3 regions of the Arthrobacter sp. StoSoilB20 genome follow, and region 1 is predicted to be linked to each of the others. Evidence: riboswitches for the same ligand, from Rfam matches in the RefSeq annotation. Region 1 holds a riboswitch; each other region holds the start of a gene.
The links. Region 1 has a riboswitch for thiamine pyrophosphate ahead of thiC (phosphomethylpyrimidine synthase ThiC). Riboswitches for the same ligand answer to the same signal wherever they lie in the genome.
Positions count from the first base shown of each region.

Region 2: linked by a shared signal. The riboswitch ahead of LDN85_RS19295 (ECF transporter S component) and the one ahead of thiC (phosphomethylpyrimidine synthase ThiC) in region 1 are both predicted to bind thiamine pyrophosphate.
Region 3: linked by a shared signal. The riboswitch ahead of thiO (glycine oxidase ThiO) and the one ahead of thiC (phosphomethylpyrimidine synthase ThiC) in region 1 are both predicted to bind thiamine pyrophosphate.

Region 1 is NZ_AP024651.1:2,860,675-2,867,973, reverse strand. It holds gene ffh (signal recognition particle protein) at 1-322, shown strand, start outside; gene LDN85_RS12985 (alpha/beta hydrolase) at 388-1,110, shown strand; gene thiC (phosphomethylpyrimidine synthase ThiC) at 1,093-2,967, opposite strand; TPP riboswitch at 2,963-3,070, opposite strand; gene LDN85_RS12975 (amidohydrolase family protein) at 3,155-4,234, shown strand; gene LDN85_RS12970 (VOC family protein) at 4,356-5,183, shown strand; gene LDN85_RS12965 (hypothetical protein) at 5,285-5,722, shown strand; gene rpsP (30S ribosomal protein S16) at 5,959-6,378, shown strand; gene LDN85_RS12955 (RNA-binding protein) at 6,380-6,622, shown strand; gene rimM (ribosome maturation factor RimM) at 6,754-7,299, shown strand, end outside.
Region 2 is NZ_AP024651.1:4,236,921-4,244,219, forward strand. It holds gene LDN85_RS19280 (GNAT family N-acetyltransferase) at 1-412, shown strand, start outside; gene LDN85_RS19285 (energy-coupling factor transporter transmembrane component T) at 496-1,290, opposite strand; gene LDN85_RS19290 (ABC transporter ATP-binding protein) at 1,287-2,879, opposite strand; gene LDN85_RS19295 (ECF transporter S component) at 2,879-3,499, opposite strand; TPP riboswitch at 3,577-3,713, opposite strand; gene LDN85_RS19300 (NUDIX hydrolase) at 4,124-4,894, shown strand; gene LDN85_RS19305 (DUF4235 domain-containing protein) at 4,930-5,190, shown strand; gene mnhG (monovalent cation/H(+) antiporter subunit G) at 5,288-5,680, opposite strand; gene LDN85_RS19315 (monovalent cation/H+ antiporter complex subunit F) at 5,670-5,948, opposite strand; gene LDN85_RS19320 (Na+/H+ antiporter subunit E) at 5,945-6,511, opposite strand; gene LDN85_RS19325 (Na+/H+ antiporter subunit D) at 6,508-7,299, opposite strand, start outside.
Region 3 is NZ_AP024651.1:3,211,506-3,218,804, reverse strand. It holds gene LDN85_RS14535 (RNB domain-containing ribonuclease) at 1-367, opposite strand, end outside; gene LDN85_RS14530 (TM2 domain-containing protein) at 478-1,434, opposite strand; gene thiE (thiamine phosphate synthase) at 1,605-2,288, opposite strand; TPP riboswitch at 2,316-2,434, shown strand; gene thiO (glycine oxidase ThiO) at 2,427-3,683, shown strand; gene thiS (sulfur carrier protein ThiS) at 3,721-3,957, shown strand; gene LDN85_RS14510 (thiazole synthase) at 3,961-4,758, shown strand; gene LDN85_RS14505 (hypothetical protein) at 4,846-5,148, opposite strand; gene LDN85_RS14500 (DUF3107 domain-containing protein) at 5,188-5,412, opposite strand; gene LDN85_RS14495 (TetR/AcrR family transcriptional regulator) at 5,463-6,197, opposite strand; gene moeB (molybdopterin-synthase adenylyltransferase MoeB) at 6,204-7,299, shown strand, end outside.

The DNA of each region.
Region 1 (7,299 bases):
CAACGGCTTGCTGGAGCGCTTTGCCCAGGCCCAGAAGATGATGAAGAAGCTGGCCCAGGGTGGCGGCATGCCTGGAATGCCCGGAATGCCTGGCCTTGGAGGTCCGGGCGGAGGCCGCAAGGGAGGCAAGAACGCGCCCAAGAAGAAAGCCCGCTCCGGCAACCCGGCCAAGGCTGCCCAGGAATTGCGTGATGCCGAAGCCAAGCGCGCCAACGCAGCCTCGGCGGCACCCTCCGGTGCAGCTTTTGGCCAGGGTGCGGCCGACTTCGACCCCTCATCGCTCAACCTTCCCAAGGGCTTCGAGAAGTTCCTCGGCAAATAGGCCGTGGCCGGCATCCCAACCGCGTCCGCAGTTGGGATGTCAGGGCCGTGGAATAGGCTGAACCAATGCATAAGCAGCGCGTAGTCTTCGTTCACGGCCTGGGCAGCTTCGGTGCTGCTGCATGGCCGAAACTGCACGGCATGGCCCTGGCTTATGACGCGCTTTTCCTGCGCCGGCACGGCTTTGACGCCGTAGCCGAGCCCGTGGAATCGAGCGTTGCCGCGGACGTGGCCATTGTCATCAACGCCCTTGCGGATTCGAGGGGCGGCCATGTGGTGGCGCACGAGCAAGGTGCCATCTCTGCCATGTTGGCAGCGATCGAACGTCCGGACCTGGTGCATTCGCTGGCCTTGGTGGAGCCTGCTTGCCTTTCCCTGACGGCCGAGCTCCCAGCCACAGCTTCCCACCGTGCCCTCATGGAACCGCTGTTCGATGTGCGGGACCAGCTCAACGACGCCGATTACCAGCGTGAGTATTACCGCCGGGCGTTCTCTGCCGAAACCGGGGGATTGGACTCTCCCGAAGCACGGCGTTCGGCCCGCAGGCTCAGGCTCCAGGCTCCGCCGTGGGAAGCGCCGCTGCACATTGTGCCCGGTGTTCCCACCCTGGTCCTCACGGGTGGATGGGAGCCTCTTTATGAGGAAATTGCCGGTTATCTCCAGGAAACCGGCGCCCTCCGCCGCGTCGCAGCGGGAGGACACCGGCCCCAGGACTCAGTGGACGGAGATCACATCATCCGTTCCTTTGTTGCCGACGTCGGACGGGCCCTGTCAATCCAGGCTTCCTGAGCCGGCCTTGACGGTGGCCTTGCTTCCCGGTACCTGAGGTTCCGGCAAATAGACCTTTCCGCCCGAGGCCAGGAATTCCTCGCTCTTGCCGCGCATCCCGCTGTACATTTCGGCGATCGCTTCCTGGGCCTTGGCCGATCCGTATTCGTCGCGAATGTCCTGGCTGATGCGCATGGAGCAGAACTTGGGGCCGCACATGGAGCAGAAATGGGCTGTCTTGGCCGGTTCTGCCGGCAGCGTTTCGTCGTGGAAGGCTTCAGCCGTTACGGGGTCCAGCGAAAGGGCGAACTGGTCGCGCCAACGGAACTCGAACCGTGCCTTGGACAGGGCATCGTCGCGCTCATGGGCGCCGGGGTGTCCCTTCGCGAGGTCCGCGGCATGGGCTGCGATCTTATACGTAATGACGCCGGTCTTGACGTCGTCTTTGTTCGGGAGGCCCAGATGCTCCTTGGGAGTGACGTAGCAGAGCATGGCGGTGCCGTACCGGGCGATCTCGGTGGCTCCGATGGCCGAGGTGATGTGGTCATAGCCAGGAGCGACATCGGTGACCAGCGGCCCCAGCGTGTAGAACGGGGCACCTTTGCACAGTTCCTGCTGCCGTTCCACGTTCTCCCTGACCAAGTGGAACGGCACGTGTCCCGGTCCTTCCACCATGACCTGGACATCGAACTCCCATGCGCGCTGCGTGAGTTCGGCAAGGGTGTCCAGCTCGGCAAACTGGGCGGCGTCGTTGGCGTCGGCGGTTGCGCCCGGACGCAGGCCGTCACCCAGGGAGAAGGCGACGTCGTATCGGGCGAAGATTTCGCAGAGCTCGTCAAAATGCGTGTAGAGGAAGTTTTCCTGATGGTGCGCCAGGCACCAGCCGGCCATGATGGAGCCGCCGCGTGAGACGATCCCCGTGACCCGGTTGGCCGTCAGCGGGACGTAGCGCAACAGCACCCCGGCGTGGATGGTCATGTAGTCCACGCCCTGCTCGCATTGTTCTATGACCGTGTCACGGAAAATCTCCCACGTCAGCTTGTTGGCTTCGCCATTGACCTTCTCCAGCGCCTGGTAAATAGGGACGGTTCCGATCGGAACAGGGGAGTTGCGGATGATCCATTCACGGGTGGTGTGGATGTCATCGCCGGTGGAGAGGTCCATGACGGTATCGGCGCCCCATTGAGTGGCCCACTGCAGCTTGTCCACTTCCTCGGCAATGGAGCTTGTCACGGCAGAGTTGCCGATGTTGGCGTTGATCTTCACAAGGAAGGCTTTGCCGATGATCATCGGCTCGGACTCGGGATGGTTGATGTTGCTGGGAATGATTGCCCGGCCCGCTGCGACCTCGCTGCGGACCAGCTCAACGTCACAGTTCTCCCGCAACGCGACGAACTGCATCTCCGGGGTCACCATTCCCTGCCTGGCATAGTGCATCTGTGTCACGGTTTTACCCTCGACGGCGCGTCGCGGCTCGGGTTTGGCACCCTTCCATTCCGCTGTTGCTTCCCCGCGACGAACCGCAGACCTGCCGTCGTCGAGCAGGTTGCGTTGCCGTCCGCGATAGGCCTCGGTGTCGCCTCGGCGTTCGATCCAGGCTGCCCGGAATGGTTCCAGCCCCATCACCGGATCGCTGCCCGGTCCCGCCGTGCGGTACACCTGGAACGGCTCGTTGGCATCGCCGTTGGGAGAGGGTTCCAGGGCGATTTCCGTCACGGGAACCCGGATTCCATTCTCCGGGTCCTCACGGTAGGCAAGGGAGTGGGATTTCAATGATTGGGTCACGGATTCCGGCGTGATTGCTCCGGTGCTGGATGGAATATCGTCCGTGCTGGACGGGTTTTGGGCAGGGCTGTGCTGTGTACTGGTGGTGCTCAATGGACTGCTCACTTCCTTCGCCGGCATTACCCGGACAGGTTCAACGGTCGCAGACTGCCTCAGTCCGATCTCAGCCCCTGCAAGGGCTCCCGTGTGGTCGTAGACGAAGCTACCACAGCTCCCAACGGGCCCGCAGTCACATGAGCATCCCAGCTCCGAAGGCGCTGCTGCGGACTAGGCTTTTCCCATGGCCACCATCGAATTTTCCGGACCCGTGCTCGTCTCAAGCAGCGAGGAACGCCACGGAATGTGGTCCGTGGACGGCACTTTGACCTTTGTGCGCCCTGCGAAGGCGCCGGACCGCGTCCTGGATGGCTGGGTCCTGCCCGGCTTTGTTGACGCCCACTGCCATATCGGTTTGGGCGTGGGCGGCGCCGTTGACGAGCAGGCCACTCTTGCCCAGGCCCAAGCTGACCTCGACGCCGGGACGCTGCTGATCAGGGACGCCGGATCACCCAGTGACACCCGCTGGGTCCAGCAGCGTGCGGACTTGCCCCGCCTTATCCGGGCCGGCCGCCACATTGCCCGTAGCCGGCGTTATCTCCGGGGCCTGGGTCATGAAATTGATCCCGGTGACCTCGTGGAGACAGTTCGGAAGGAAGCCCGCGACGGCGATGGCTGGGTGAAACTGGTAGGGGACTGGATCGATCGCGGCGTGGGAGATCTTGCTGCTTCATTCCCTGCCGCAGTGGTCAGGGATGCGATCTCCGCCGCCCACGATGAGGGTGCCAGGGTGACGGCCCATTGCTTTGCCGAGGACACGATCGATGACATGTTGGACGCCAACATCGATTGCATCGAGCACGCAACGGGCCTGCTTCCGCGGCACCTTCCCCGTTTGGTGGAGCAGTCGGTGCCGATCGTTCCCACCCTGGTCAACATCGCCACGTTTCCCGACATCGCCGCACAGGCTGCGCCGAAGTTTCCCCACTATGCAGACCACATGGTCCGTCTGTGGGAGCGGCGGCGCGAGCGGGTGCTTGAAGCCTTTGAGTCCGGAGTGGAAATTTACGCGGGCACAGACGCCGGCAGCGTGATCAAGCACGGCAGGATCGCCGATGAGATGAAAGAGCTGCACGACGCCGGCCTGCCGCCGGAGGCGGTGCTGGACGCTGCAGCGTGGCGTGCCCGGGCGTGGCTGGGAGAGGACGGTATCAGCGAAGGGGCCAGTGCCGACGTCGTGCTGTGTTCGGAGGATCCGAGGCAGGACCTGCAGACCGTCGCCAACCTCTCGCACATCGTCCTTCGCGGTTCTGTAGTCCGTTAGGAATAAATTGAAGCTTCAAGTAATTTAGTCTATGTAAGGTGTCGACGAGCGGCGCCGCGGACCAGGGAGCTTTACATTGACCACACCACTGAGCCAGGATCTTCTGCCGGCCGAACTCACCATGGGCACCGTGATGCTCAAGGTAGGTGACATGAAGGTCATGAGTGACTACTACCAACGGGCCCTCGGCCTGGAAATCGTGGCCGAGCAGGACGGCGGGCTCTACCTCGGGCGCGTCGGAAAGCCTGTGGTCCACCTTGCGCCGGCGTCGGGCCTCCGGATTCCAAGCCGCGGGGAAGCCGGTCTTTTCCACACGGCCATTCTGTTCCAGGACCAGCCGTCCCTGGCGGCAACGATTGCAACCGCCGCCGAATATGAGCCCCGCGCCTTTGCCGGCAGCGCCGACCACTTGGTCAGCGAAGCGTTCTACTTCACCGATCCCGAGGGCAACGGCATTGAGCTGTACTACGACAAGCCCCGCGAATCCTGGCAGTGGGATGGCAAGAACGTGGTGATGGACAACGTGGCCCTGCCGCCGCAGAGGTTCCTGCAACAGCACCTCAACGAAGCTGCAGTCACCGGCCAACACCAGGCGGCGGCGGGAATCGGACACGTCCATTTGCAGGTGGGCGACGTCGGCACTGCACGGAAGTTCTACGTGGAGACCCTCGGGTTTGAGCAGACCGCAGGCTGGCATGGGCAGGCGCTGTTCGTCTCCGCCGGTGGCTACCACCACCACATGGCGATGAATGTCTGGAACAGCCGTGGCGCCGGACCCCGGAAGGACACGCTCGGCCTCGGTGAAGTACTCATAGAGGTTCCTGGCGCAGACGACATCGCTTCCCTTGCGGATCGACTCAAAACCGCCGGGGTGCAGAACCATCACACCGGCGCCGAGCTTCGCTTCGAAGATCCTTGGCGGAACAAGCTGCGGGTAGCGGTCCGCTAAGCTGCGGCGCGCGTGCTGCACTAGGCTGGACGGTGATGGCGCGGAACCGTTCGGGTTGCGTGCCGCCGCCCCGTCAGCACGAAGGAATGAGAGTACTTTCCATGGGCTTTGCCGAAATCTTTGTAGCCACCCACGATGAAGCACTCAAGAGGGCAGCCGCCCTGGACAAGGGCGCGGATGTCACCGGCCCTGCCGTAAGGATCGAGGGCATTACCGACTTCGAAGTGGAGCAGTTGGGAGACCTGGCCGGCCAGGCAGTCCACGCAGCCGGTGCCGACTACGAACTCGCGCTGGTTGACGTCACCAGCGATGCCCTCCTGGGCGTTCCTGAGGCCATGGTGACGGCGCTGGCCGAACTGCTCACCTATGAGAGCGAAGGCGACGCAAACGTCCTCGACGACGTTGCTGCCGCCTGGGCCGCCCAGGACGATATGCCTTTCGACGCCGCCCAGTCCCGCCAGTACGTCCAGCAGTTGGCTGCCTTGGCAACCGACGTTGAAAAGGTGGAGCGTTCCGGGCTCTACGTCTGGTCCGAATAGCCGCGGGCGCGGGTCCGGGCGTGCCCTTGCTTGCACTGCAGGTGGGCAACAACACACCGGCCCGCGGGGCGTAAGTCGTATTTGCTCCGGGCATCTGGCACAATAGACAGGTACTCGATCGGTGCGGCCCCTCTCTCCGTGCTCGTATCTTGTCCTTCGAACCGTCCAGTATGGCCCGCCCCACGGGTGCAGAACGTCGGGTTCACCTCGTTTCAGAAACAGGAGTGACCACAAAAGTGGCCGTAAAGATTCGCCTTAAGCGCTTCGGTAAGATGCGCGCACCGTACTACCGCATTGTCGTCATGGATGCCCGCGCCAAGCGCGATGGCCGTGCCATTGAAGAAATCGGCAAGTACCACCCCACCGAAGAGCCGTCGTACATCGAGGTCGCTTCCGAGCGCGCCCAGTACTGGCTTTCCGTTGGCGCCCAGCCGACCGAGCAGGTTGCCGCGATCCTCAAGATCACCGGTGACTGGCAGAAGTTCAAGGGCCTCCCGGGCCAGGAAGGCACCCTGAAGACCAAAGCTCCGAAGGAAGCCTTCGTAGCACCGGAGAAGGGTTCCGTCATCATTCCGGAAGCCATCACCAAGAAGGCCAAGAAGGACGAAGCGGAAGCTCCGGCCGAGGCTGAAGCAGAGACCACCGAGGCTGAGTAAGTTGCTGGCAGAAGCGCTCGAGCACTTGGTCCGTGGGATCGTTGACAGCCCTGAGGATGTCAAGGTCAGTGCCAAGAACAACCGCCGCGGGGAATCCCTTGAGGTGCGTGTTCACCAGGAGGACCTCGGACGGGTGATCGGCCGCCAAGGACGGACCGCACGTGCATTGCGCACTGTGGTTGCGGCCTTGGCTGGTGGCGAGCAGGTCAGGGTCGACGTCGTCGACACCGACCGTCGCCGGTAACGCGCTCAGCACTGCTTGTCTTAAGTCCGGCCCCTTCACCGAATATGGTGGAGGGGCCGGATTGCTTTATCCACCATTTCACAACCGTGGCTGCCCGGCGGCGCGGGCACAACAAGAATTCAGAGGAACCCATGCAGCTCCAGGTGGCACGGATCGGCAAACCCCACGGTATCCGCGGCGAGGTGACCGTACAGGTACTTACCGACACACCGGCTGAGCGCTTCGTACCAGGAACCGAGTTCATCGTGGAGCCTGCCTCGGCGGGCCCCTTGACCATCCGCAGTGCCCGGTGGAACAAGGACATCCTGCTGTTGGGTTTCGATGAGATTGCGGACCGCAATGCGGCCGAAGTCATCCGTGGTGCCAAGCTCTTCATCGAAACCGAAGAACTTGAGGATGAAGACGACGACGAAGGCTGGTACGAGCACGAACTCGTTGGCCTCGATGCACGGGTCGGTTCACAGGTAGTCGGCAAGGTTGCGGCCCTGAACACCATGCCGGTCCAGGACCTGTTGATGGTCAAGACGGACGATGGCAAGGAAATACTGGTCCCCTTCGTCGAGGAAATCGTGCCGGAGGTCAACGTTGAGGACGGCTACATCCTGATCACTCCGCCTGACGGGCTCTTTGAAGTCAATGATGACAACGCCGGAGAGCCCGCGGACGGCGCAGGGGAT
Region 2 (7,299 bases), 1.4 Mb from region 1:
GATTTATGAGTTCCTTGATTCTTTGGACACCCACCACGCTTTCCTGGCCATCCTTGATGGCGAGCCCTTGGCACTCTTCCAGACCTACGAGCCCTTGCACGACCCCGTAGGCGAGGCCTACCCCGCCCGGGAGGCCGACATCGGCATGCACCTGCTCCTGGCCCCGGCCACACGGCCCATCCCGCACTTCACGCCGAAGCTCGGGACAGCCCTCATCAAGTACATGTTCTCCCTGCCGGGCAAGGACCGGATTGTGGTGGAACCGGACTCACGCAACGCCAAAGCCCTGCGTCGTTTGGAAGCGACCTGCTTTGAGCTGGGGCCGATCATTCAGCTTGCGGAGAAGGAAGCCCAGTTGGGTTTTCTTACCCGTTCAGGATTCGACGAGATCCAGGACCAACAGGCACTGTAAGCGCCGCCGAAAAAGCGAAGTGCCGCCGGCCCCAAAAAAGCCGGCGGCACTCTTGGTGCCCGGAGCGCCAGTGCATGAAAGCACTAGCGCCAGACGAAGCTCCACGTTCCCGCACCAACAGCTGCCAGCACGGCGCCGGCTGCGATCACCAAGCCACCCAGGAGCACCCAGACGTCGAGCAACGAGTAAGTGGATTCGCGCGCCCACGTCCGCTGTCCGCCACCGAAACCGCGCGCTTCCATAGTCACCGCCAGCCGGGATGCCCGGCGAACAGCCTGGACCAATAAACCGAAGCTCTGGCCCAGCGTTGCCTTCAGCCGCTGGAACGGGCTGCCCTGGGAACCGACTCCGCGGGCGCGGCGGGCCATCCCGATGGTTTGCCACTCCTCGGCCATCAACCCCACCAGCCTCATCGCGGCCAAGGATCCCAGGACAAAGCGGTGCGGCAACCTTGCCTTCTGCGCCAGCGCATCGGCCAGGTCAGTAGGGTCGGTGCACGTCATCAACAAGATGGCGGGCAAGGCGATCGCCAAACCGCGCAACATGAAACCCAGCCCCAGTTCAAGGGAACCTTCGCTGATGGACCAGAGTCCGACGTCGAGCAGTACAGCGCCGCTGTCCGCCGCCACAATCGCCGTGCTCCAGCCGCCGATGGCCGCCGCGATGATCAGGGGCCACGCCCGTTGCCACAGCAGCCTGAGCGTGAGCCCGGCAAGCGGAAACACGGCAAGTTCCGCAACCAGCGCTGCGGACGCCGAGACCCAGTCGATGGAAAGGGCCAACACCAGCGAAATCAGGAAAACGGACACGAACTTGGCCAAGGGGTTTGCACGCGTGAGGAGGGCATGATTCCCGCGCAGATTCAGGGCATCCCTCATGCTGCACCCGCCGCCTGATGCGTGGATTCGCCTTGTTGGCTCGTGCCCAGGCGCAATTCGGTTCCACCCAGCACGGCGCTGAACTCCTGGTCATGTGTCACCGAGACAACCGCGGTTCCGGCATCCAGCAGCTCAGAAAGGAACGAGGCCAGCTCGGCCCATGTATTGGCGTCCTGGCCAAAGGTGGGCTCGTCGAGCACCAGGACTTTGGGATGCGCGGCCAGCACCGTGGCCACCGAAAGCCGTCGCTTCTCGCCCCCGGACAGTGTGTACGGGTTGGCGTCCACGAGATGGGTGAGACGCAACCGCTCCAGCAACTCATCCACGCGTTCCTCACCGTGGCCCAGATGCCTTGGACCAAACATGAGCTCGTCCAGGACCTTGCCCGTGACAAACTGGTGCTCCGGTTCCTGGAACACCGTTCCGATCCGTGAAATCAGCTGGTCCGCTTTCCACTTGAACGGATCAATTCCAGCTCCCTCGGAAAGCTCGACGGCGGCACTCACAGTGCCGTCCACCGGCGCCAAAAGGCCGGCCAACGTGAGCGCGAACGTGGACTTGCCGGCCCCGTTCGGGCCGGTGATGGTCAACGCCTGGCCAGCCCGGACCTGTGCGGTGATCCCCGTCTGCACCGGCACAGGCGGGATGGTCCTGAAACCCTTGCGCCGGGCTTTTTCCCTGGAAACTGAAAGGTCCTGTGCTGCCAGGAGCAGTTGTGCGGTTTCGGGCTGGTTGTGCCGCGTCCGGGTTGCCGGAACGTACCCCGGCACCCATACGCCGGCCGCCATCAGCATGGTGCGGGCCTCGGACAGGACCTGATCCGGGGGTCCGTCCAGGAGCACCCCGGCTGTGGCTGTGGCTGAGCCACGGATTGCCGCCGCAGCCGCGCCCGACCCTGGCGCCAGGACCACGATCCGGTCCACCAGGTCCTTCCACACGGACACGCGGTGTTCCACCACCACCATGGTCGCTCCGGTCTTGTCCAGGCTGCGCTTGACCGCGTCGCGGACCTCCAGCACCCCTGCCGGGTCCAGGTTGGCCGTGGGCTCGTCCAAAAGGATCAAACCGGGCCGCATCGCCAAAATGCCTGCCAGTGCAAGGCGCTGCTTCTGGCCACCGGAGAGTGCCGCCGTCGGGTGGTCCAACGCCAAACCGCCGCCGGCAGCGGTTCGCAACCCCACGTCGTCGAGCGCTTCATGGACACGGGACCAGATCTCCTCGCGCGGAACGGCAAGGTTTTCTGCGCCGAAGGCCACGTCATCGCCCACGCGGGAGAGGACCACCTGCGTTTCCGGGTCCTGCTGCATCAATCCGGCGCGGCCACGCTGCCCGCGGGGCGCAACGCCGTCGATCAGCAGCGAGCCGGTTTCATCCGAGTCGTCTTCCTCGTCGCCCAGGACCCCAGCAAGGGCATGCAGGAGCGTCGATTTACCGGCGCCCGAGGGCCCCAGCAACAGGACCCGCTCCCCCGGCTCAATCCGGAGATCCAGGCCCTCAATTGCGGGGGCGGCCCGGCCGGCATGCCGCCAGCCCCAGCCCTCGGCGGAGATGGCGGCCGGCCTCACCGCGCCGCTGTTGGTGGCGCGCATCAGTTGAAAACTGGCTCCGAAGCGGCCTTGCGGGAGGCGAACGAACTCAGGACGCCGGTCTTTGCCAAGCCGCGGGTGGCGATCCAGGACAGTCCGCCTGCGATCACAGCGCCAGAGATCGTGGTGAACGTGATGTAGGTGAGCTTGTCGATGGCTTCGTAGGCGATGTTCCAGCCCCACGGGAGGAAGGAGTCGTTCAGGCCGCAGAAGAGCCCGGCACCGGCACCGGCGAGGAGGGCGGCGGGCAGGTTGAACTTCTTGTACCGGAAGGCCGCGAAGATGAGCTCGGCGCCCAGGCCCTGCAGGATGCCGGAGATCAGCACCGTGGTGCCGTACTGCGAACCCATGATGAGTTCGCCTGTGGCAGCGATGGCCTCGCAGAACAACGCGGCGCCAGGCTTGCGGATGATCAGCATGCCGAGCACGGCGGGGATCATCCAACCGCCGGCGATGAGGCCGGTAAGCGGCGGGTAGGTTGCGTTCAGGGGGATGGATACCAGTGCGGCACCCTGGGACCAAGCCCAGAAAATCACGCCGCCCGCGATGGCGATCAAAGCCGCCACAACAATGTCTACAACACGCCAGTTATAACTGGTCTTCTTCACGTTTACCGTGGTCATTTTCTGCCTCCTGAGGTTACAGGAGGGGAAAGTGCTCCCCGGATCCCGGGTGTGGCTTGCGCCGCCTGGATCCGGACACTCTGAGAAGCTCGACTCCCTTGCGCCGGTACTAACCGGATCAGGTTCGAGGGTCTGCGGCTGTCCGCACTCTCAGCGCCCTCGCGTCTCCCGCATCTCTGCAGGCTCCGACGGCGGCGCTCCCCTGTCGTTATCAAATCTGCCCTGATGGGCGGGTTCAGTTTACACCTGTGGGTTTCGCGGGCGCTGATGTGTTGCCGGCATGCGGTCACAATCGGGCTGGCTGGCTGGGCCGGGGGGCGGGCGTGTTGGCGCGGGCGTGTGCGGGTTGGCGCCGGCGTGTGCGTTGCGAGGCCCACTCCACACCGATCCCCAACCCCAAACCCTGCACAACAGGCCCCACAACAAACCCACCCACGTTGCCAGGCCCGCTCTACACCCATACCCCACCCCAAACCCTGCACAACAGGCCCCACAACAAACCCCACCCACATTGCCAGGCCCGCTCCACACCCATCCCCCACCCCAAACCCCGCACAACAGGCCCCACAACCCGACCTGAGAGAATGAATCAGCAGAATCCACCGCGGCAAAGGGGCACATTTCATGACGGACCTACCCACTCAGAATCACCCTGCCGGCGAGGACACCCCGTCGGAACCCCGGCTTGCTGCCAGTGTCATCCTTCTTCGCGATGCCCCAGGCGGGCTCGAAGCCTTTGTCCAGCACAGGGTCAGCACCATGGACTTCGCCGCCGGAATGGTGGTCTTCCCGGGAGGTCGGGTGGATGTTGCAGACGAGTCAGGATGGGATTACCCGGCGGAACTGCTTCAACGCCACGCCGCCGCTTGGCGCTCCAGCTCCATCGGAACCGGATCAGGCCCCGGCCCTGAATCACGCCTCAGCCCAAGCCCCAGTCGCGGCGCCAGCACCGACGCCGGCCTCCACACCGGTTCCGCGCAGGCCGAAACCAATGCCGGCACGGTCCTGACCGCCGCAATCCGGGAGGTCCAGGAGGAGTCCGGCCTCAGGATCAGTGCCGAAGACCTCCGCCCCTGGGCCAACTGGATTACTCCCACGGACATGCCCAAGCGCTTTGACACTTACTTCTACGTCGCCAAACCACATCCAGGGGCCGCGCCCCAGCATCAAACCACCGAGGCCTGGCAATCTTTGTGGATGCCGGTCGCCGGAATCCTGGACGCGGAAGCGGCCGGGACACTGAAGTTGATGCCGCCTACTTATTACCTGCTCAAGGAAATCGCCGGCTTTGAAACCGTGGACGCTGTGTGGTCAGCAGACCACGCCGTCGTTCCGGTGTTGGCCCCAGTGGGGTCCTTGGCAGCGTTCCTGAAAGAGCGGGAAAGCCGCCGCTGACACTTGGCTCGGCCCCGGACGACTAGGCTGGAGCCATGAACCTCTTCTTCAAGCTGCTGGGTACCGGAGTGAGCCTCGGAGCAGGCTTCGTCGGCACCAAACTCGTCAACAAAGGGTGGGAAAAGGCCACAGGCAACAAACCACCCCTGGGCAACGACGACATGGAAACGTCCTTGCGTTCAGCGCTGACCTTTGCGCTGATCTCGGCCTTCGTCAGCACCTTGATCCAGGTGCTGGCCAGCCGTGGCACACAGCGCGCCATTGCACGTTTCGCCAAGTCGCAGGACATCGTCTAGCCCTCAACTACAGACAACTACGCGGGGTCGCTTTGCCTCCACTTGATGGAATGAACACCAGTGGGAACAGAGCGTCCCCGCGTTTTGCTGGGAGCTTTTAGCGGTCGTTCCGGGGCTCTTGTCCCGCGGCAGCCCGCTGCACAACGGCCTCGAGTTCGTCTTTGGTGAGCATCTCGCGGTGGCCGTGCTTGGTTCGGTAGGCGGAGCGGCCCACCATGTGGGCGGACACAGGTGCGGTCAGCAGTTGGAAGATCCAAGCCACCAGCAGTACTGGCCACACCCACCACGTCCGCATTTGCAGGCCGATCGCGGCAAGCATGAGGAACAATCCGAGGACCTGGGGTTTGGTGGCTGCGTGCATGCGGCTCATGAGGTCCGGGAACCGGAGCAGGCCGATTGCGGCGCCCAAGGACATCAAGGCGCCCACCACCAGGAACACAGCGGTCACAACATCGATCACGGCATCCACGCCGGTAGCGTCAGGATTCATTGCTCTGTTCCCTCCGTTCCGCCACGAACCGCGCAACGGTCACCGATCCGATGAAGCCGATCACGGCTAGGGCTACCAGCAGCATCAAGTTGTTGAGGTGCCTGTTCAACGCCATGTCGATCGCCAGTGCAGCACCCAGAATGGCCAGCAAAACGTCCGATGCCAACACGCGGTCCAACAGGGACGGGCCAATAGCGATGCGCACAATCGCACCTGCGGCAGCCAGGCTGAGGATCACTGCCGTCACCACGAGGATGATTTCCTTCATCGTGTTGCCCCTTCGGTTCCCGGACGTACTTCAGCGTTGAGCGCCTGTACTTCCTCGGCCGTACCCATGATCCGGATCAGTCGTGCCTCGATGGTCTGGACTTCCTGGCGGATCTTGTCAATGTCCGCTTCTTCGTAAATGTTCAGCGCGTGCAGGTAAAGGGTGGACGTCGACCGGTCCACTTCCACCACCAGCGAGCCCGGGATCAGCGAGATGACGTGCCCGGTGGCGGTCACCATCAGGTCCGAGTGGCTTCGCAGGGGAACAGCGACGACGGCGCTGCGCACCTTGGGTCCCTTGACTACAGCCAGGAACAACACGAGGAAGCTCGCTGCCACCACTTTGGCGAGGAACATCAGCGCAAAGGGAACGGCGCGCAGGATGTTGAACCTGCCACTCAGTTCCACTGGTGGAAGGTAGAACAGCTTGGCCACCAAGACCGCGACCAATGCACCGAACAACAGGTTGCCTGGGCTGAAATCCCGCCACAGCGCACCCCAGACGATCACCAACCAGATGAGCAGTGGGAGTTCGGTACGGAAGGAAATGGGCTTACGGCTCATTTGGCACCGCCCGGCTGCGGTTCCTCGGACTGGGCTAGCGGGGGCACCTCGACCGAGTCACCCAGGACCGAGTGGATATAGGCCGAACGGTCCAGCATGATCCCAGCTGAGCCGTCTGCAACCTTGAACAGCGGACCAGCAAAGACTGTCAGCGCCACACCGAAAACTACCAGTCCCGCCGTCGACCCCACCATGGTTCGCGGCAGGACGCCCACGTTCCCCGGCGCCTGAAGCGCAGGGTCCGGATACTCGGCGTCTTCGGGCTTGCGCCAGAAGGCCCTGTTCCATACACGCGCGATTGCCAGCAACGTCAGGAGGCTGGTGACAACGCCGCCAACCACCAGCGTGATGGCCAGTGGTGTTCCGAGCTCCACCCCGGCCTGCAGGAGGCCCAGCTTTCCCAGGAAGCCTGAGAACGGCGGGATGCCTGCGAGGTTCATGGCCGGGATGAAGAAGAGCAGCGCAAGCAACGGAGAGAGTTTGGCCAGGCCACCCAGCCGGTCAATGGAGGAACTGCCGCCCCTGCGTTCTATGAGGCCGGTGACCAGGAACAGGCTGGTCTGCACCGTAATGTGGTGCGCCACATAGAAGACCGCGGCGCCCAGACCGGCTACGGAACTCATGGCCAGGCCAAACACCATGTATCCGATGTGGCTGACCAAAGTGAACGACAACAGACGTTTAATGTCGCTTTGGGCCAGGGCGCCGAGTATGCCCACCACCATGGTCAGTAACGCCACCACCATGAGTGGAACATTCAGTGTGTCCCCGGGGAAAAGCAACGTTTC
Region 3 (7,299 bases), 350 kb from region 1:
GAATGCGGCCGTCGGGCGCATAGAACGTCTGTCCGCGGTGCCGGGTCTCGGCATCAAGTGCACCGCCTGGAACCACGAAGGACGGCACGTCGGCAATGGCGTAGAGGACCTTGTAGCCTTCTCCGGCGCGATCGATGAACAGGGCCTGGTCCAGGTCAGTGGAGGTCGCGGGATCGATGGTGACAAACGGAATGTCCCGCAGATCCTGCTCCGGCAACCCATGGGTTTCCACGGCCTGCTGTGCCTCGGCCACTGCCTCCGCCGGGTAGGCAGAAGGGAGTTCCAACTCCGTCCTTAGGGCCGCAAGTGCTTCAGCAAGCTGGTCCGAGGAGTCGTCTACGTTTGGCGCTATCCGATGATGTGACACGAAAATCAGGGTAGCCCGAAACCAGCGGATAGTCTTCGCCGCCGCACGCAAAAGCCCGTTGCTCCGAGGAGGCAACGGGCTTTTGGCACGGCTGTTGGCCTGGTAGGGGGTTAGCCTGCCGGGGTCAGGGTGAAGCTGGCTGCTTTGTCGCCAACGTCATTATTGATGACCACGGTGGTGGGGCCGTTCTTGATGTCGAAGGCAATGACGCCCTGCTGGATGTCTCCGGCGGCGACCTCACCGGAATTCAGGCCACCCATTTCGCTGCCAAGCAGGATCCGGTCGCCCTTCTTGCCCTCAGCGTCGAAGGCTTCGAAATTGGTGAACGTGGCGAAGCTTGATCCGGCGGTGGTCTCCCAGGAAACCTCCACCAGGAGGAACCCTCCATTAAGAGGCTTCATAAAAGCCATTTCGGGAATCTCGGTGGTGTATCCGGAGTCAAGGACTGTGACTTTGACGTCGTTGCCCTTGGAGACGGTGATGTCAAAGGAATTTCCGGCAGTGGCAGCGCCCTGGGACGGGACCGGTGCCTCTTGGGAGGCCGATGGGACGGCGGGGAGGGGCGTGGACTGTCCTTGGACGGCGGCAGCCACCAAGGTCAGGGACAACACTGTGGACAGGATTCCAAGAATCAGGCCGGCGAACCAGACGACGAGCGTGATGATCCACGCCTTCTTCTTATTTTCCGGATAGCCCTGCAGCGGGCGGCCTTCCTTATCCCGTGCGTTGCCGGTCAGTGTGATGATGAGGTCCACGATGGACCAGATGCCGAGCCCACCCGCCGTGAGCAGCTTGGCAATGCCGGTGCCGATCTTGCCCAGGTAGAAACGGTCAACACCGAGGCCACCCAGAAGCAAGGACAGGATCCAGGTGACCATGAAGGACTTTGCCGGAGCACCCGTGCCGGGAACACCGTAAGGGCTGGAGGCCGGATCAGGCTGATAAGTGGATTGCGGCCCGCCCTGGTATTGGCCCTGGTATTGGTTGCCGTAAGCACCGGGTGCGGGCGGAACTGGCGGGGCAGCATTCCCGTTCCCGGGCGCGGGAGGGTAGCTCGGATTGCTCATGGATCATCCTTCGGGGGAGTGGGTGCGAGGGGAGGACACGTGGCCTGCGGGCAGGCTGGACAGTCAACTCACTTCGACTCAGCCTAGTAGGACCACCGTGGGCGGCAGCAAATCTTCGCCAAGGGGCTTGTGGACAGCCTTCCGGGACCACCCGCCGCGCAATGGCCGGCTCAGGCGGCGTCCAAGGCCTCCAGCAGCGACTTCGCGGCCGTCGTCGGATCCGTCGCTTCGGTGATGGCGCGGACCACAACGATCCTGGTGGCTCCGGCAGCCACTACCTGTTCGACGTTGCTGAGATCAATCCCTCCGATGGCAAACCAGGGCAGGTTCACGGCGCCGCCTGTGGTCTCCCCGGCCCGTTTGCCTGCTTCTGCGGCATATGTGACCAAGTCCAATCCCACAGCTGCGCGGCCCGGTTTGGTAGGTGTTGCCCAGAGGGGACCAACACAGAAATAGTCCAGGCCACCCTGGCCCGGCGAGGCTGCGATTGCCGCGTTCACTTGCTCGGGAGAGTGGGTGGACAGGCCGATCGTGACCGGCTGCGGCAGCAATGTCCTGGCCACTCCCAACGGCAGGTCCTTTTGCCCGATATGGAACACGGGAGCCCCGGAAACACTGGCAACATCGGCACGGTCGTTGACGGCCCAGAGCCGTCCGTGGCGTTCGGCAACTCCGCGCAGGACGGCAAGGAGCTCCAACTCTTCGGCAGCTTCCAGGGTTTTGTCGCGCAGCTGGATGATGTCCACCCCACCGGCAAAAGCGGCGTCCACAAAGTCTTCAAAATCGCCTTGCCGTCTCCGGGCATCAGTGCACAGGTATAGGCGGGCGGTGGCGAGGGCGTCAGTCGGGGTCATGGAAACCAGCGTAGTTCCTCTAAACTGGGCACGTACTGCGGGAGCCGCGACGTTCGTTATATGACCGTCCGGCTGAGAGGGCTTCAGCGCCGACCGCTTGACCTGATCCGGCTAGTACCGGCGTAGGGAAGGAAACGAATGGCAGATTCCGGCCATCCCCAACTCCAGGCAGACGTGGCCGTCATCGGCGCAGGCGTGATCGGACTCGGCATTGCCCACCAAGCACGCCGGCTGGGCCGCTCAGTGGTGGTCATCGATCCCGCGCCCGCTACGGGAGCCACGTATGCTGCCGCTGGAATGTTGGCACCGGTAAGCGAGTTGCACTACCAGGAGGAAGACCTTCTGGACCTGATGCTCGAATCGTCCCGCCTGTGGCCCTCCTTTGCCGCAAGCCTGGGTCACGGAGGACGGGACACCGGATACCGCACGACGCCGACGCTGGCCGTAGGTGCCGATGCCGCGGACCGGAAGGCGCTGGCAGATCTGCGTACGGTCCAGCTTGCTGCCGGTCTTGGGGTTGAGCCCCTGACCTTGCGTGAGGCCCGCGAACGCGAGCCGCTCCTGAGCCCGCAAATTTCCTGTGCCTTCGACATTCCCGCAGATCACCAGGTGGATCCCCGAAAGCTGGCCTCATGCCTCATCGCAGGGTTGGCAGACCACGCAGCCGGCGACTCCACCTGGGTCCAGGGCGCCGGGAACGGGTTTGCCGTTGCGGCCAAGGCGACACGATTGCTCTGGCAATCCGGTCGTGTCACGGGAGCCGAACTTGAGTCCGGGGCCACAGTCCTGGCCAAAGAAACCGTAGTGGCCAACGGACTGGGGTCATCTGAGCTTGAGGGCCTTCCGGACGGGCTGACCCTCCCTGTGCGGCCGGTATACGGCGACATCCTCAGGCTCCGGGTGCCCGGACACCTGCGCCCCCTGCTCAGTTCCACTGTCCGGGGGATGGTCCGCGGAGTACCCGTTTACATCGTGCCCCGCGACGACGGCACCGTGGTCATCGGTGCTACCCAGCGGGAGGACGGGCTCTCAGCATCCTCCAATGCCGTCTCCGCAGGTGGCGTCTACCAGTTGCTGCGGGACGCCCAGGTGCTGGCTCCCGCAGTGGCCGAACTCGAACTGCTCGAAGCAACAGCCCGGGCCCGCCCCGGAACGCCGGACAACGCCCCGTTGCTGGGACGCGCGGCCGGCCCCACCGGGGACGTTGAAGGTCTGGTGGTCGCTACGGGCTTCTTCCGGCACGGTGTCCTCCTGACACCGGTAGCCGCAAAAATCGTGGGCGGGTTGTTCAACGGTTCATCAGACCCCAGGTGGGACCCCTTCCGCCCCGACCGTTTCAGTGCAACCCGGGGTCACTTGTGGCCCTTTGAAGCCTCCGCAGTGGGCCATAAGTGACACTGCGTTGCCTTAATCCCGAGAACAAGGAAGCAGCATGAACATCAAACTCAACGGTTCCGATCACGCCGTGCCGGAGGACGCGTCCGTCAGCACCTTGGTCACCGCTGTCACCGGCCGCGCCCTGGACCACAGCGGACAGGCGGCCGACGGCGGCAAGCTGGGTATCGCCGTCGCCCGCAATTCCGAGGTGGTACCGCGCAGTCAATGGGCCGCGACGGCGCTCGCCGACGGAGACGAACTCGAACTTGTAACAGCAGTCCAAGGAGGCTGAACCATGACTACGACAAATACTGAGGTCCGTACCGACGCCCTGGTGATCGACGGCGTCGGGTTCGGCTCCCGCCTGATCATGGGTACCGGGGGTGCCCCGAGCCTGGACGGCCTTGGTGCCGCGCTGCTCGCATCCGGAACCGAGCTCACCACCGTGGCCATGCGCCGCTACTCCCCGGCGGAAACGGGATCGCTCTTCCAGCTCCTGGTGGACCACGGGATCCGTGTCCTGCCCAACACCGCCGGCTGCTTCACGGCCAAAGACGCGGTGATGACTGCTGAATTGGCGCGTGAGGCGCTGGAGACTGACTGGGTGAAGCTGGAGGTCATCGCTGACGAGCACACGCTTCTCCCCGATGCCGTGGAACTGGTCGAGGCAACGGAACAACTGGTCAACCGGGGATTCAAAGTCTTCGCCTACACCAACGACGACCCCGTCCTGGCCTTGCGCCTCGAAAATCTGGGAGCTGCCGCTGTGATGCCCCTGGGCTCGCCCATCGGAACCGGACTGGGCATCCTGAACCCGCACAACATTGAACTCATCGTCTCCCGGGGCTCGGTCCCAGTGGTGCTCGACGCAGGAATTGGGACGGCCTCCGATGCTGCCCTTGCCATGGAACTGGGGTGCGACGCCGTGCTGTTGGCCACCGCGGTCACCCGGGCGCAGAACCCGGTGCAGATGGGCGAGGCCTTCAAACATGCTGTGATCGCGGGCCGGCTGGCCAGGCTGGCGGGCAGGATTCCCCGGCGTGAGCACGCTTTGGCGTCCTCGGCCATGGAGGGCCGGGCGGAGTTCCTCTAACGGTGACTGCTTAAACAACAGTGAAGGATTAAACAACAGTGACCGGCGCCCCAGGGCGTCGGTCACTGTTGTTTGTTCTTGCGGCTGCTAGAGCCTGAGCGCCTTGGTCAGGGCAGCGGTATCGTGCTGCGTGCGGACCCGGCCCAGGTAGACCACAACGCCTGCAGCTGCGGCTGTTCCCAGAACGATGGGCAGCACCCACGGAATCCAGGTGGCCCCGGGCTGATAGCCCAGTCCGGCGCTGATGAACGCAATCCAGCTCAAGGTGCCCACAGTCGCCGAAACTCCGGCAGGCAAAGCGACACCGTATTTGCCGTGCCTTTTGTCGTTGGCCCACACGATGAATCCGGTGGCAACGGTGGCCAGGACCACAACGACGAGTGAAAGCATGAAGACTCCTTAGCGGACTGCGTTGGTTGGGCCGGTGCCCTAGAGGGCGCCGAAACCGACGCGGCGGACTTCCTCGGCGCCGATCTCCACATAGCCAAGGACGCTGCCGGGAACAATGATCTGGCGGCCCTTTTCGTCGGTCAGGCGCAGTTCCGAGCCCTTGGACACGGCCTCTGCCACGATCTTGGCCACGGCGTCTGCATCCAAAGCGGATTCGAGCACGATTTCACGGCCAACGTTCTGAATGCCGATCTTTACTTCCACAGCAAGGCCTCCAAGCCAATCAAGTTGTAAGTCTGTCCTCTATTTGTAGCCTAGGACTCTTTGGGGAATCGACTGATTCCGCGCCAAGCTAAACGATAGATCAGATCACTGGCCACATCGAGGTCAAGGTTTCCGTCTGTTTCAAGCCAGTAGCGGGCGCTGACCTGCGCCATTCCGGCCAGGCCGCGGCCCAGGAGCTGGGCCTCCAAAGGAGGCAGCTTGGTGTCCTCGGCAATGACGTGGGCCACCGCATCAGCGAACGTCTTGTTGAAAGTCTCCAAGCGGGAACTGACGTCGGGATCGTTGATGAGGTCCGACTCGAAGACCAGCCGGTGGGCCTGGTCGTCATCGGCGATGAACCGGTAATAGGCGCGCATGACGGCCTTCACGCGCTCTTTGTTGTCCGAAGTGGAGTTCAAGGCGCTGAGCATCAGCTCTGTCAGCGTGGCCAGGTGGCTGTCCAAAAGGGCCATATAGAGCTCGCGCTTGGACGGAAAGTGCTGGTAAAGCACCGGCTTGCTGACGTGGGCGGCTTCAGCGATTTCGTCCATGGCCGCACCATGGAAACCGTTGGAGACAAAAACTTCAAGTGCGGCATTCAGCAACTGTGCGCGGCGCTCGTCGCGCGGCAATCTTGGTGAACGGGTTGAAACAGCCCGTTCCTGCTTGGCCGGTACCCCGTCGTGTGCCCTTGTGCCGTCAGCCACAGTCTGCCGCCTTTCCTTTGCAGTTATGACCACTCTACCGGTGGGTAATATGACCGGGCGGCATCGGCGGGCATACATTGGGGTATGGCCTCAATTGTTGCTGCCCGCCCTGCTGCGCCCGCTGTCCTGCCGCCCTTGGTTGAACCTGCCGCCGAACTCACGCCGGCCGAGGTGGAGCGATACTCCCGGCATCTCATCATTCCCGAAATCGGCGCCCTGGGCCAACGCAGGCTCAAGAATGCGAAGGTCCTGGTCATAGGCGCCGGCGGATTGGGTTCTCCGGCGCTGCTGTATCTGGCGGCGGCAGGCGTTGGCACCCTCGGAATCGTGGACGACGACGTGGTGGATCTCACCAATTTGCAGCGCCAAGTCATTCACGGCGTCAAGGACGTGGGAATCCCCAAAATCGAATCCGCCCGTGACGCAATCGCCGGGCTCAACCCCCTGGTCAACGTGGTCCTGCATAACATCCGGCTGGACTCATCCAACGCCCTGGAGCTGTTTGCCCAGTACGACCTCATCCTGGACGGCGCAGACAACTTTGCCACCCGGTACCTCGTCAACGACGCCGCTGCCATCCTCGGGAAGCCTTACGTCTGGGGGTCCATCTTCCGGTTCGACGGCCAGGTCAGTGTCTTTTGGGCCGAGCATGGTCCGACCTACAGGGACCTCTATCCTGAAGCTCCTCCTGCCGGGTCGGTACCGTCCTGCGGCGAGGGCGGAGTCTTTGGGATGTTGTGCGCAGCGGTGGGGTCGCTGATGGTGACCGAAGCCGTGAAGCTGATCACCGGCGTCGGGCGTTCATTGCTGGGCCGGGTGGCCCTTTTTGACGCGCTGGGCGGCAGCTGGCGCGAAATCAAGGTCTCCAAGGACCCGGAAGCCGAACCCATCACGGAACTGACTGACTACGAGGCCTTTTGCGGTGTGACGCCACCGGCGGCAACCGACCAGGACCATACTGTTTCGGCCAAGGACCTCTCGCGGATGCTGGCAGAGCGCCAGGCGGGGGAGAGGGATTTCGATCTCGTGGACGTGCGCGAGTCCGGCGAGCACAGCATCGTCAGCATCGATGGCTCTGTCCTCATCCCGCAAGGCCGCATTCTCTCCGGTGAGGCGTGGGCGGACTTGCCCCAGGACAAGGACATTGTTTTCCACTGCAAGGCCGGGACACGCTCGGCCG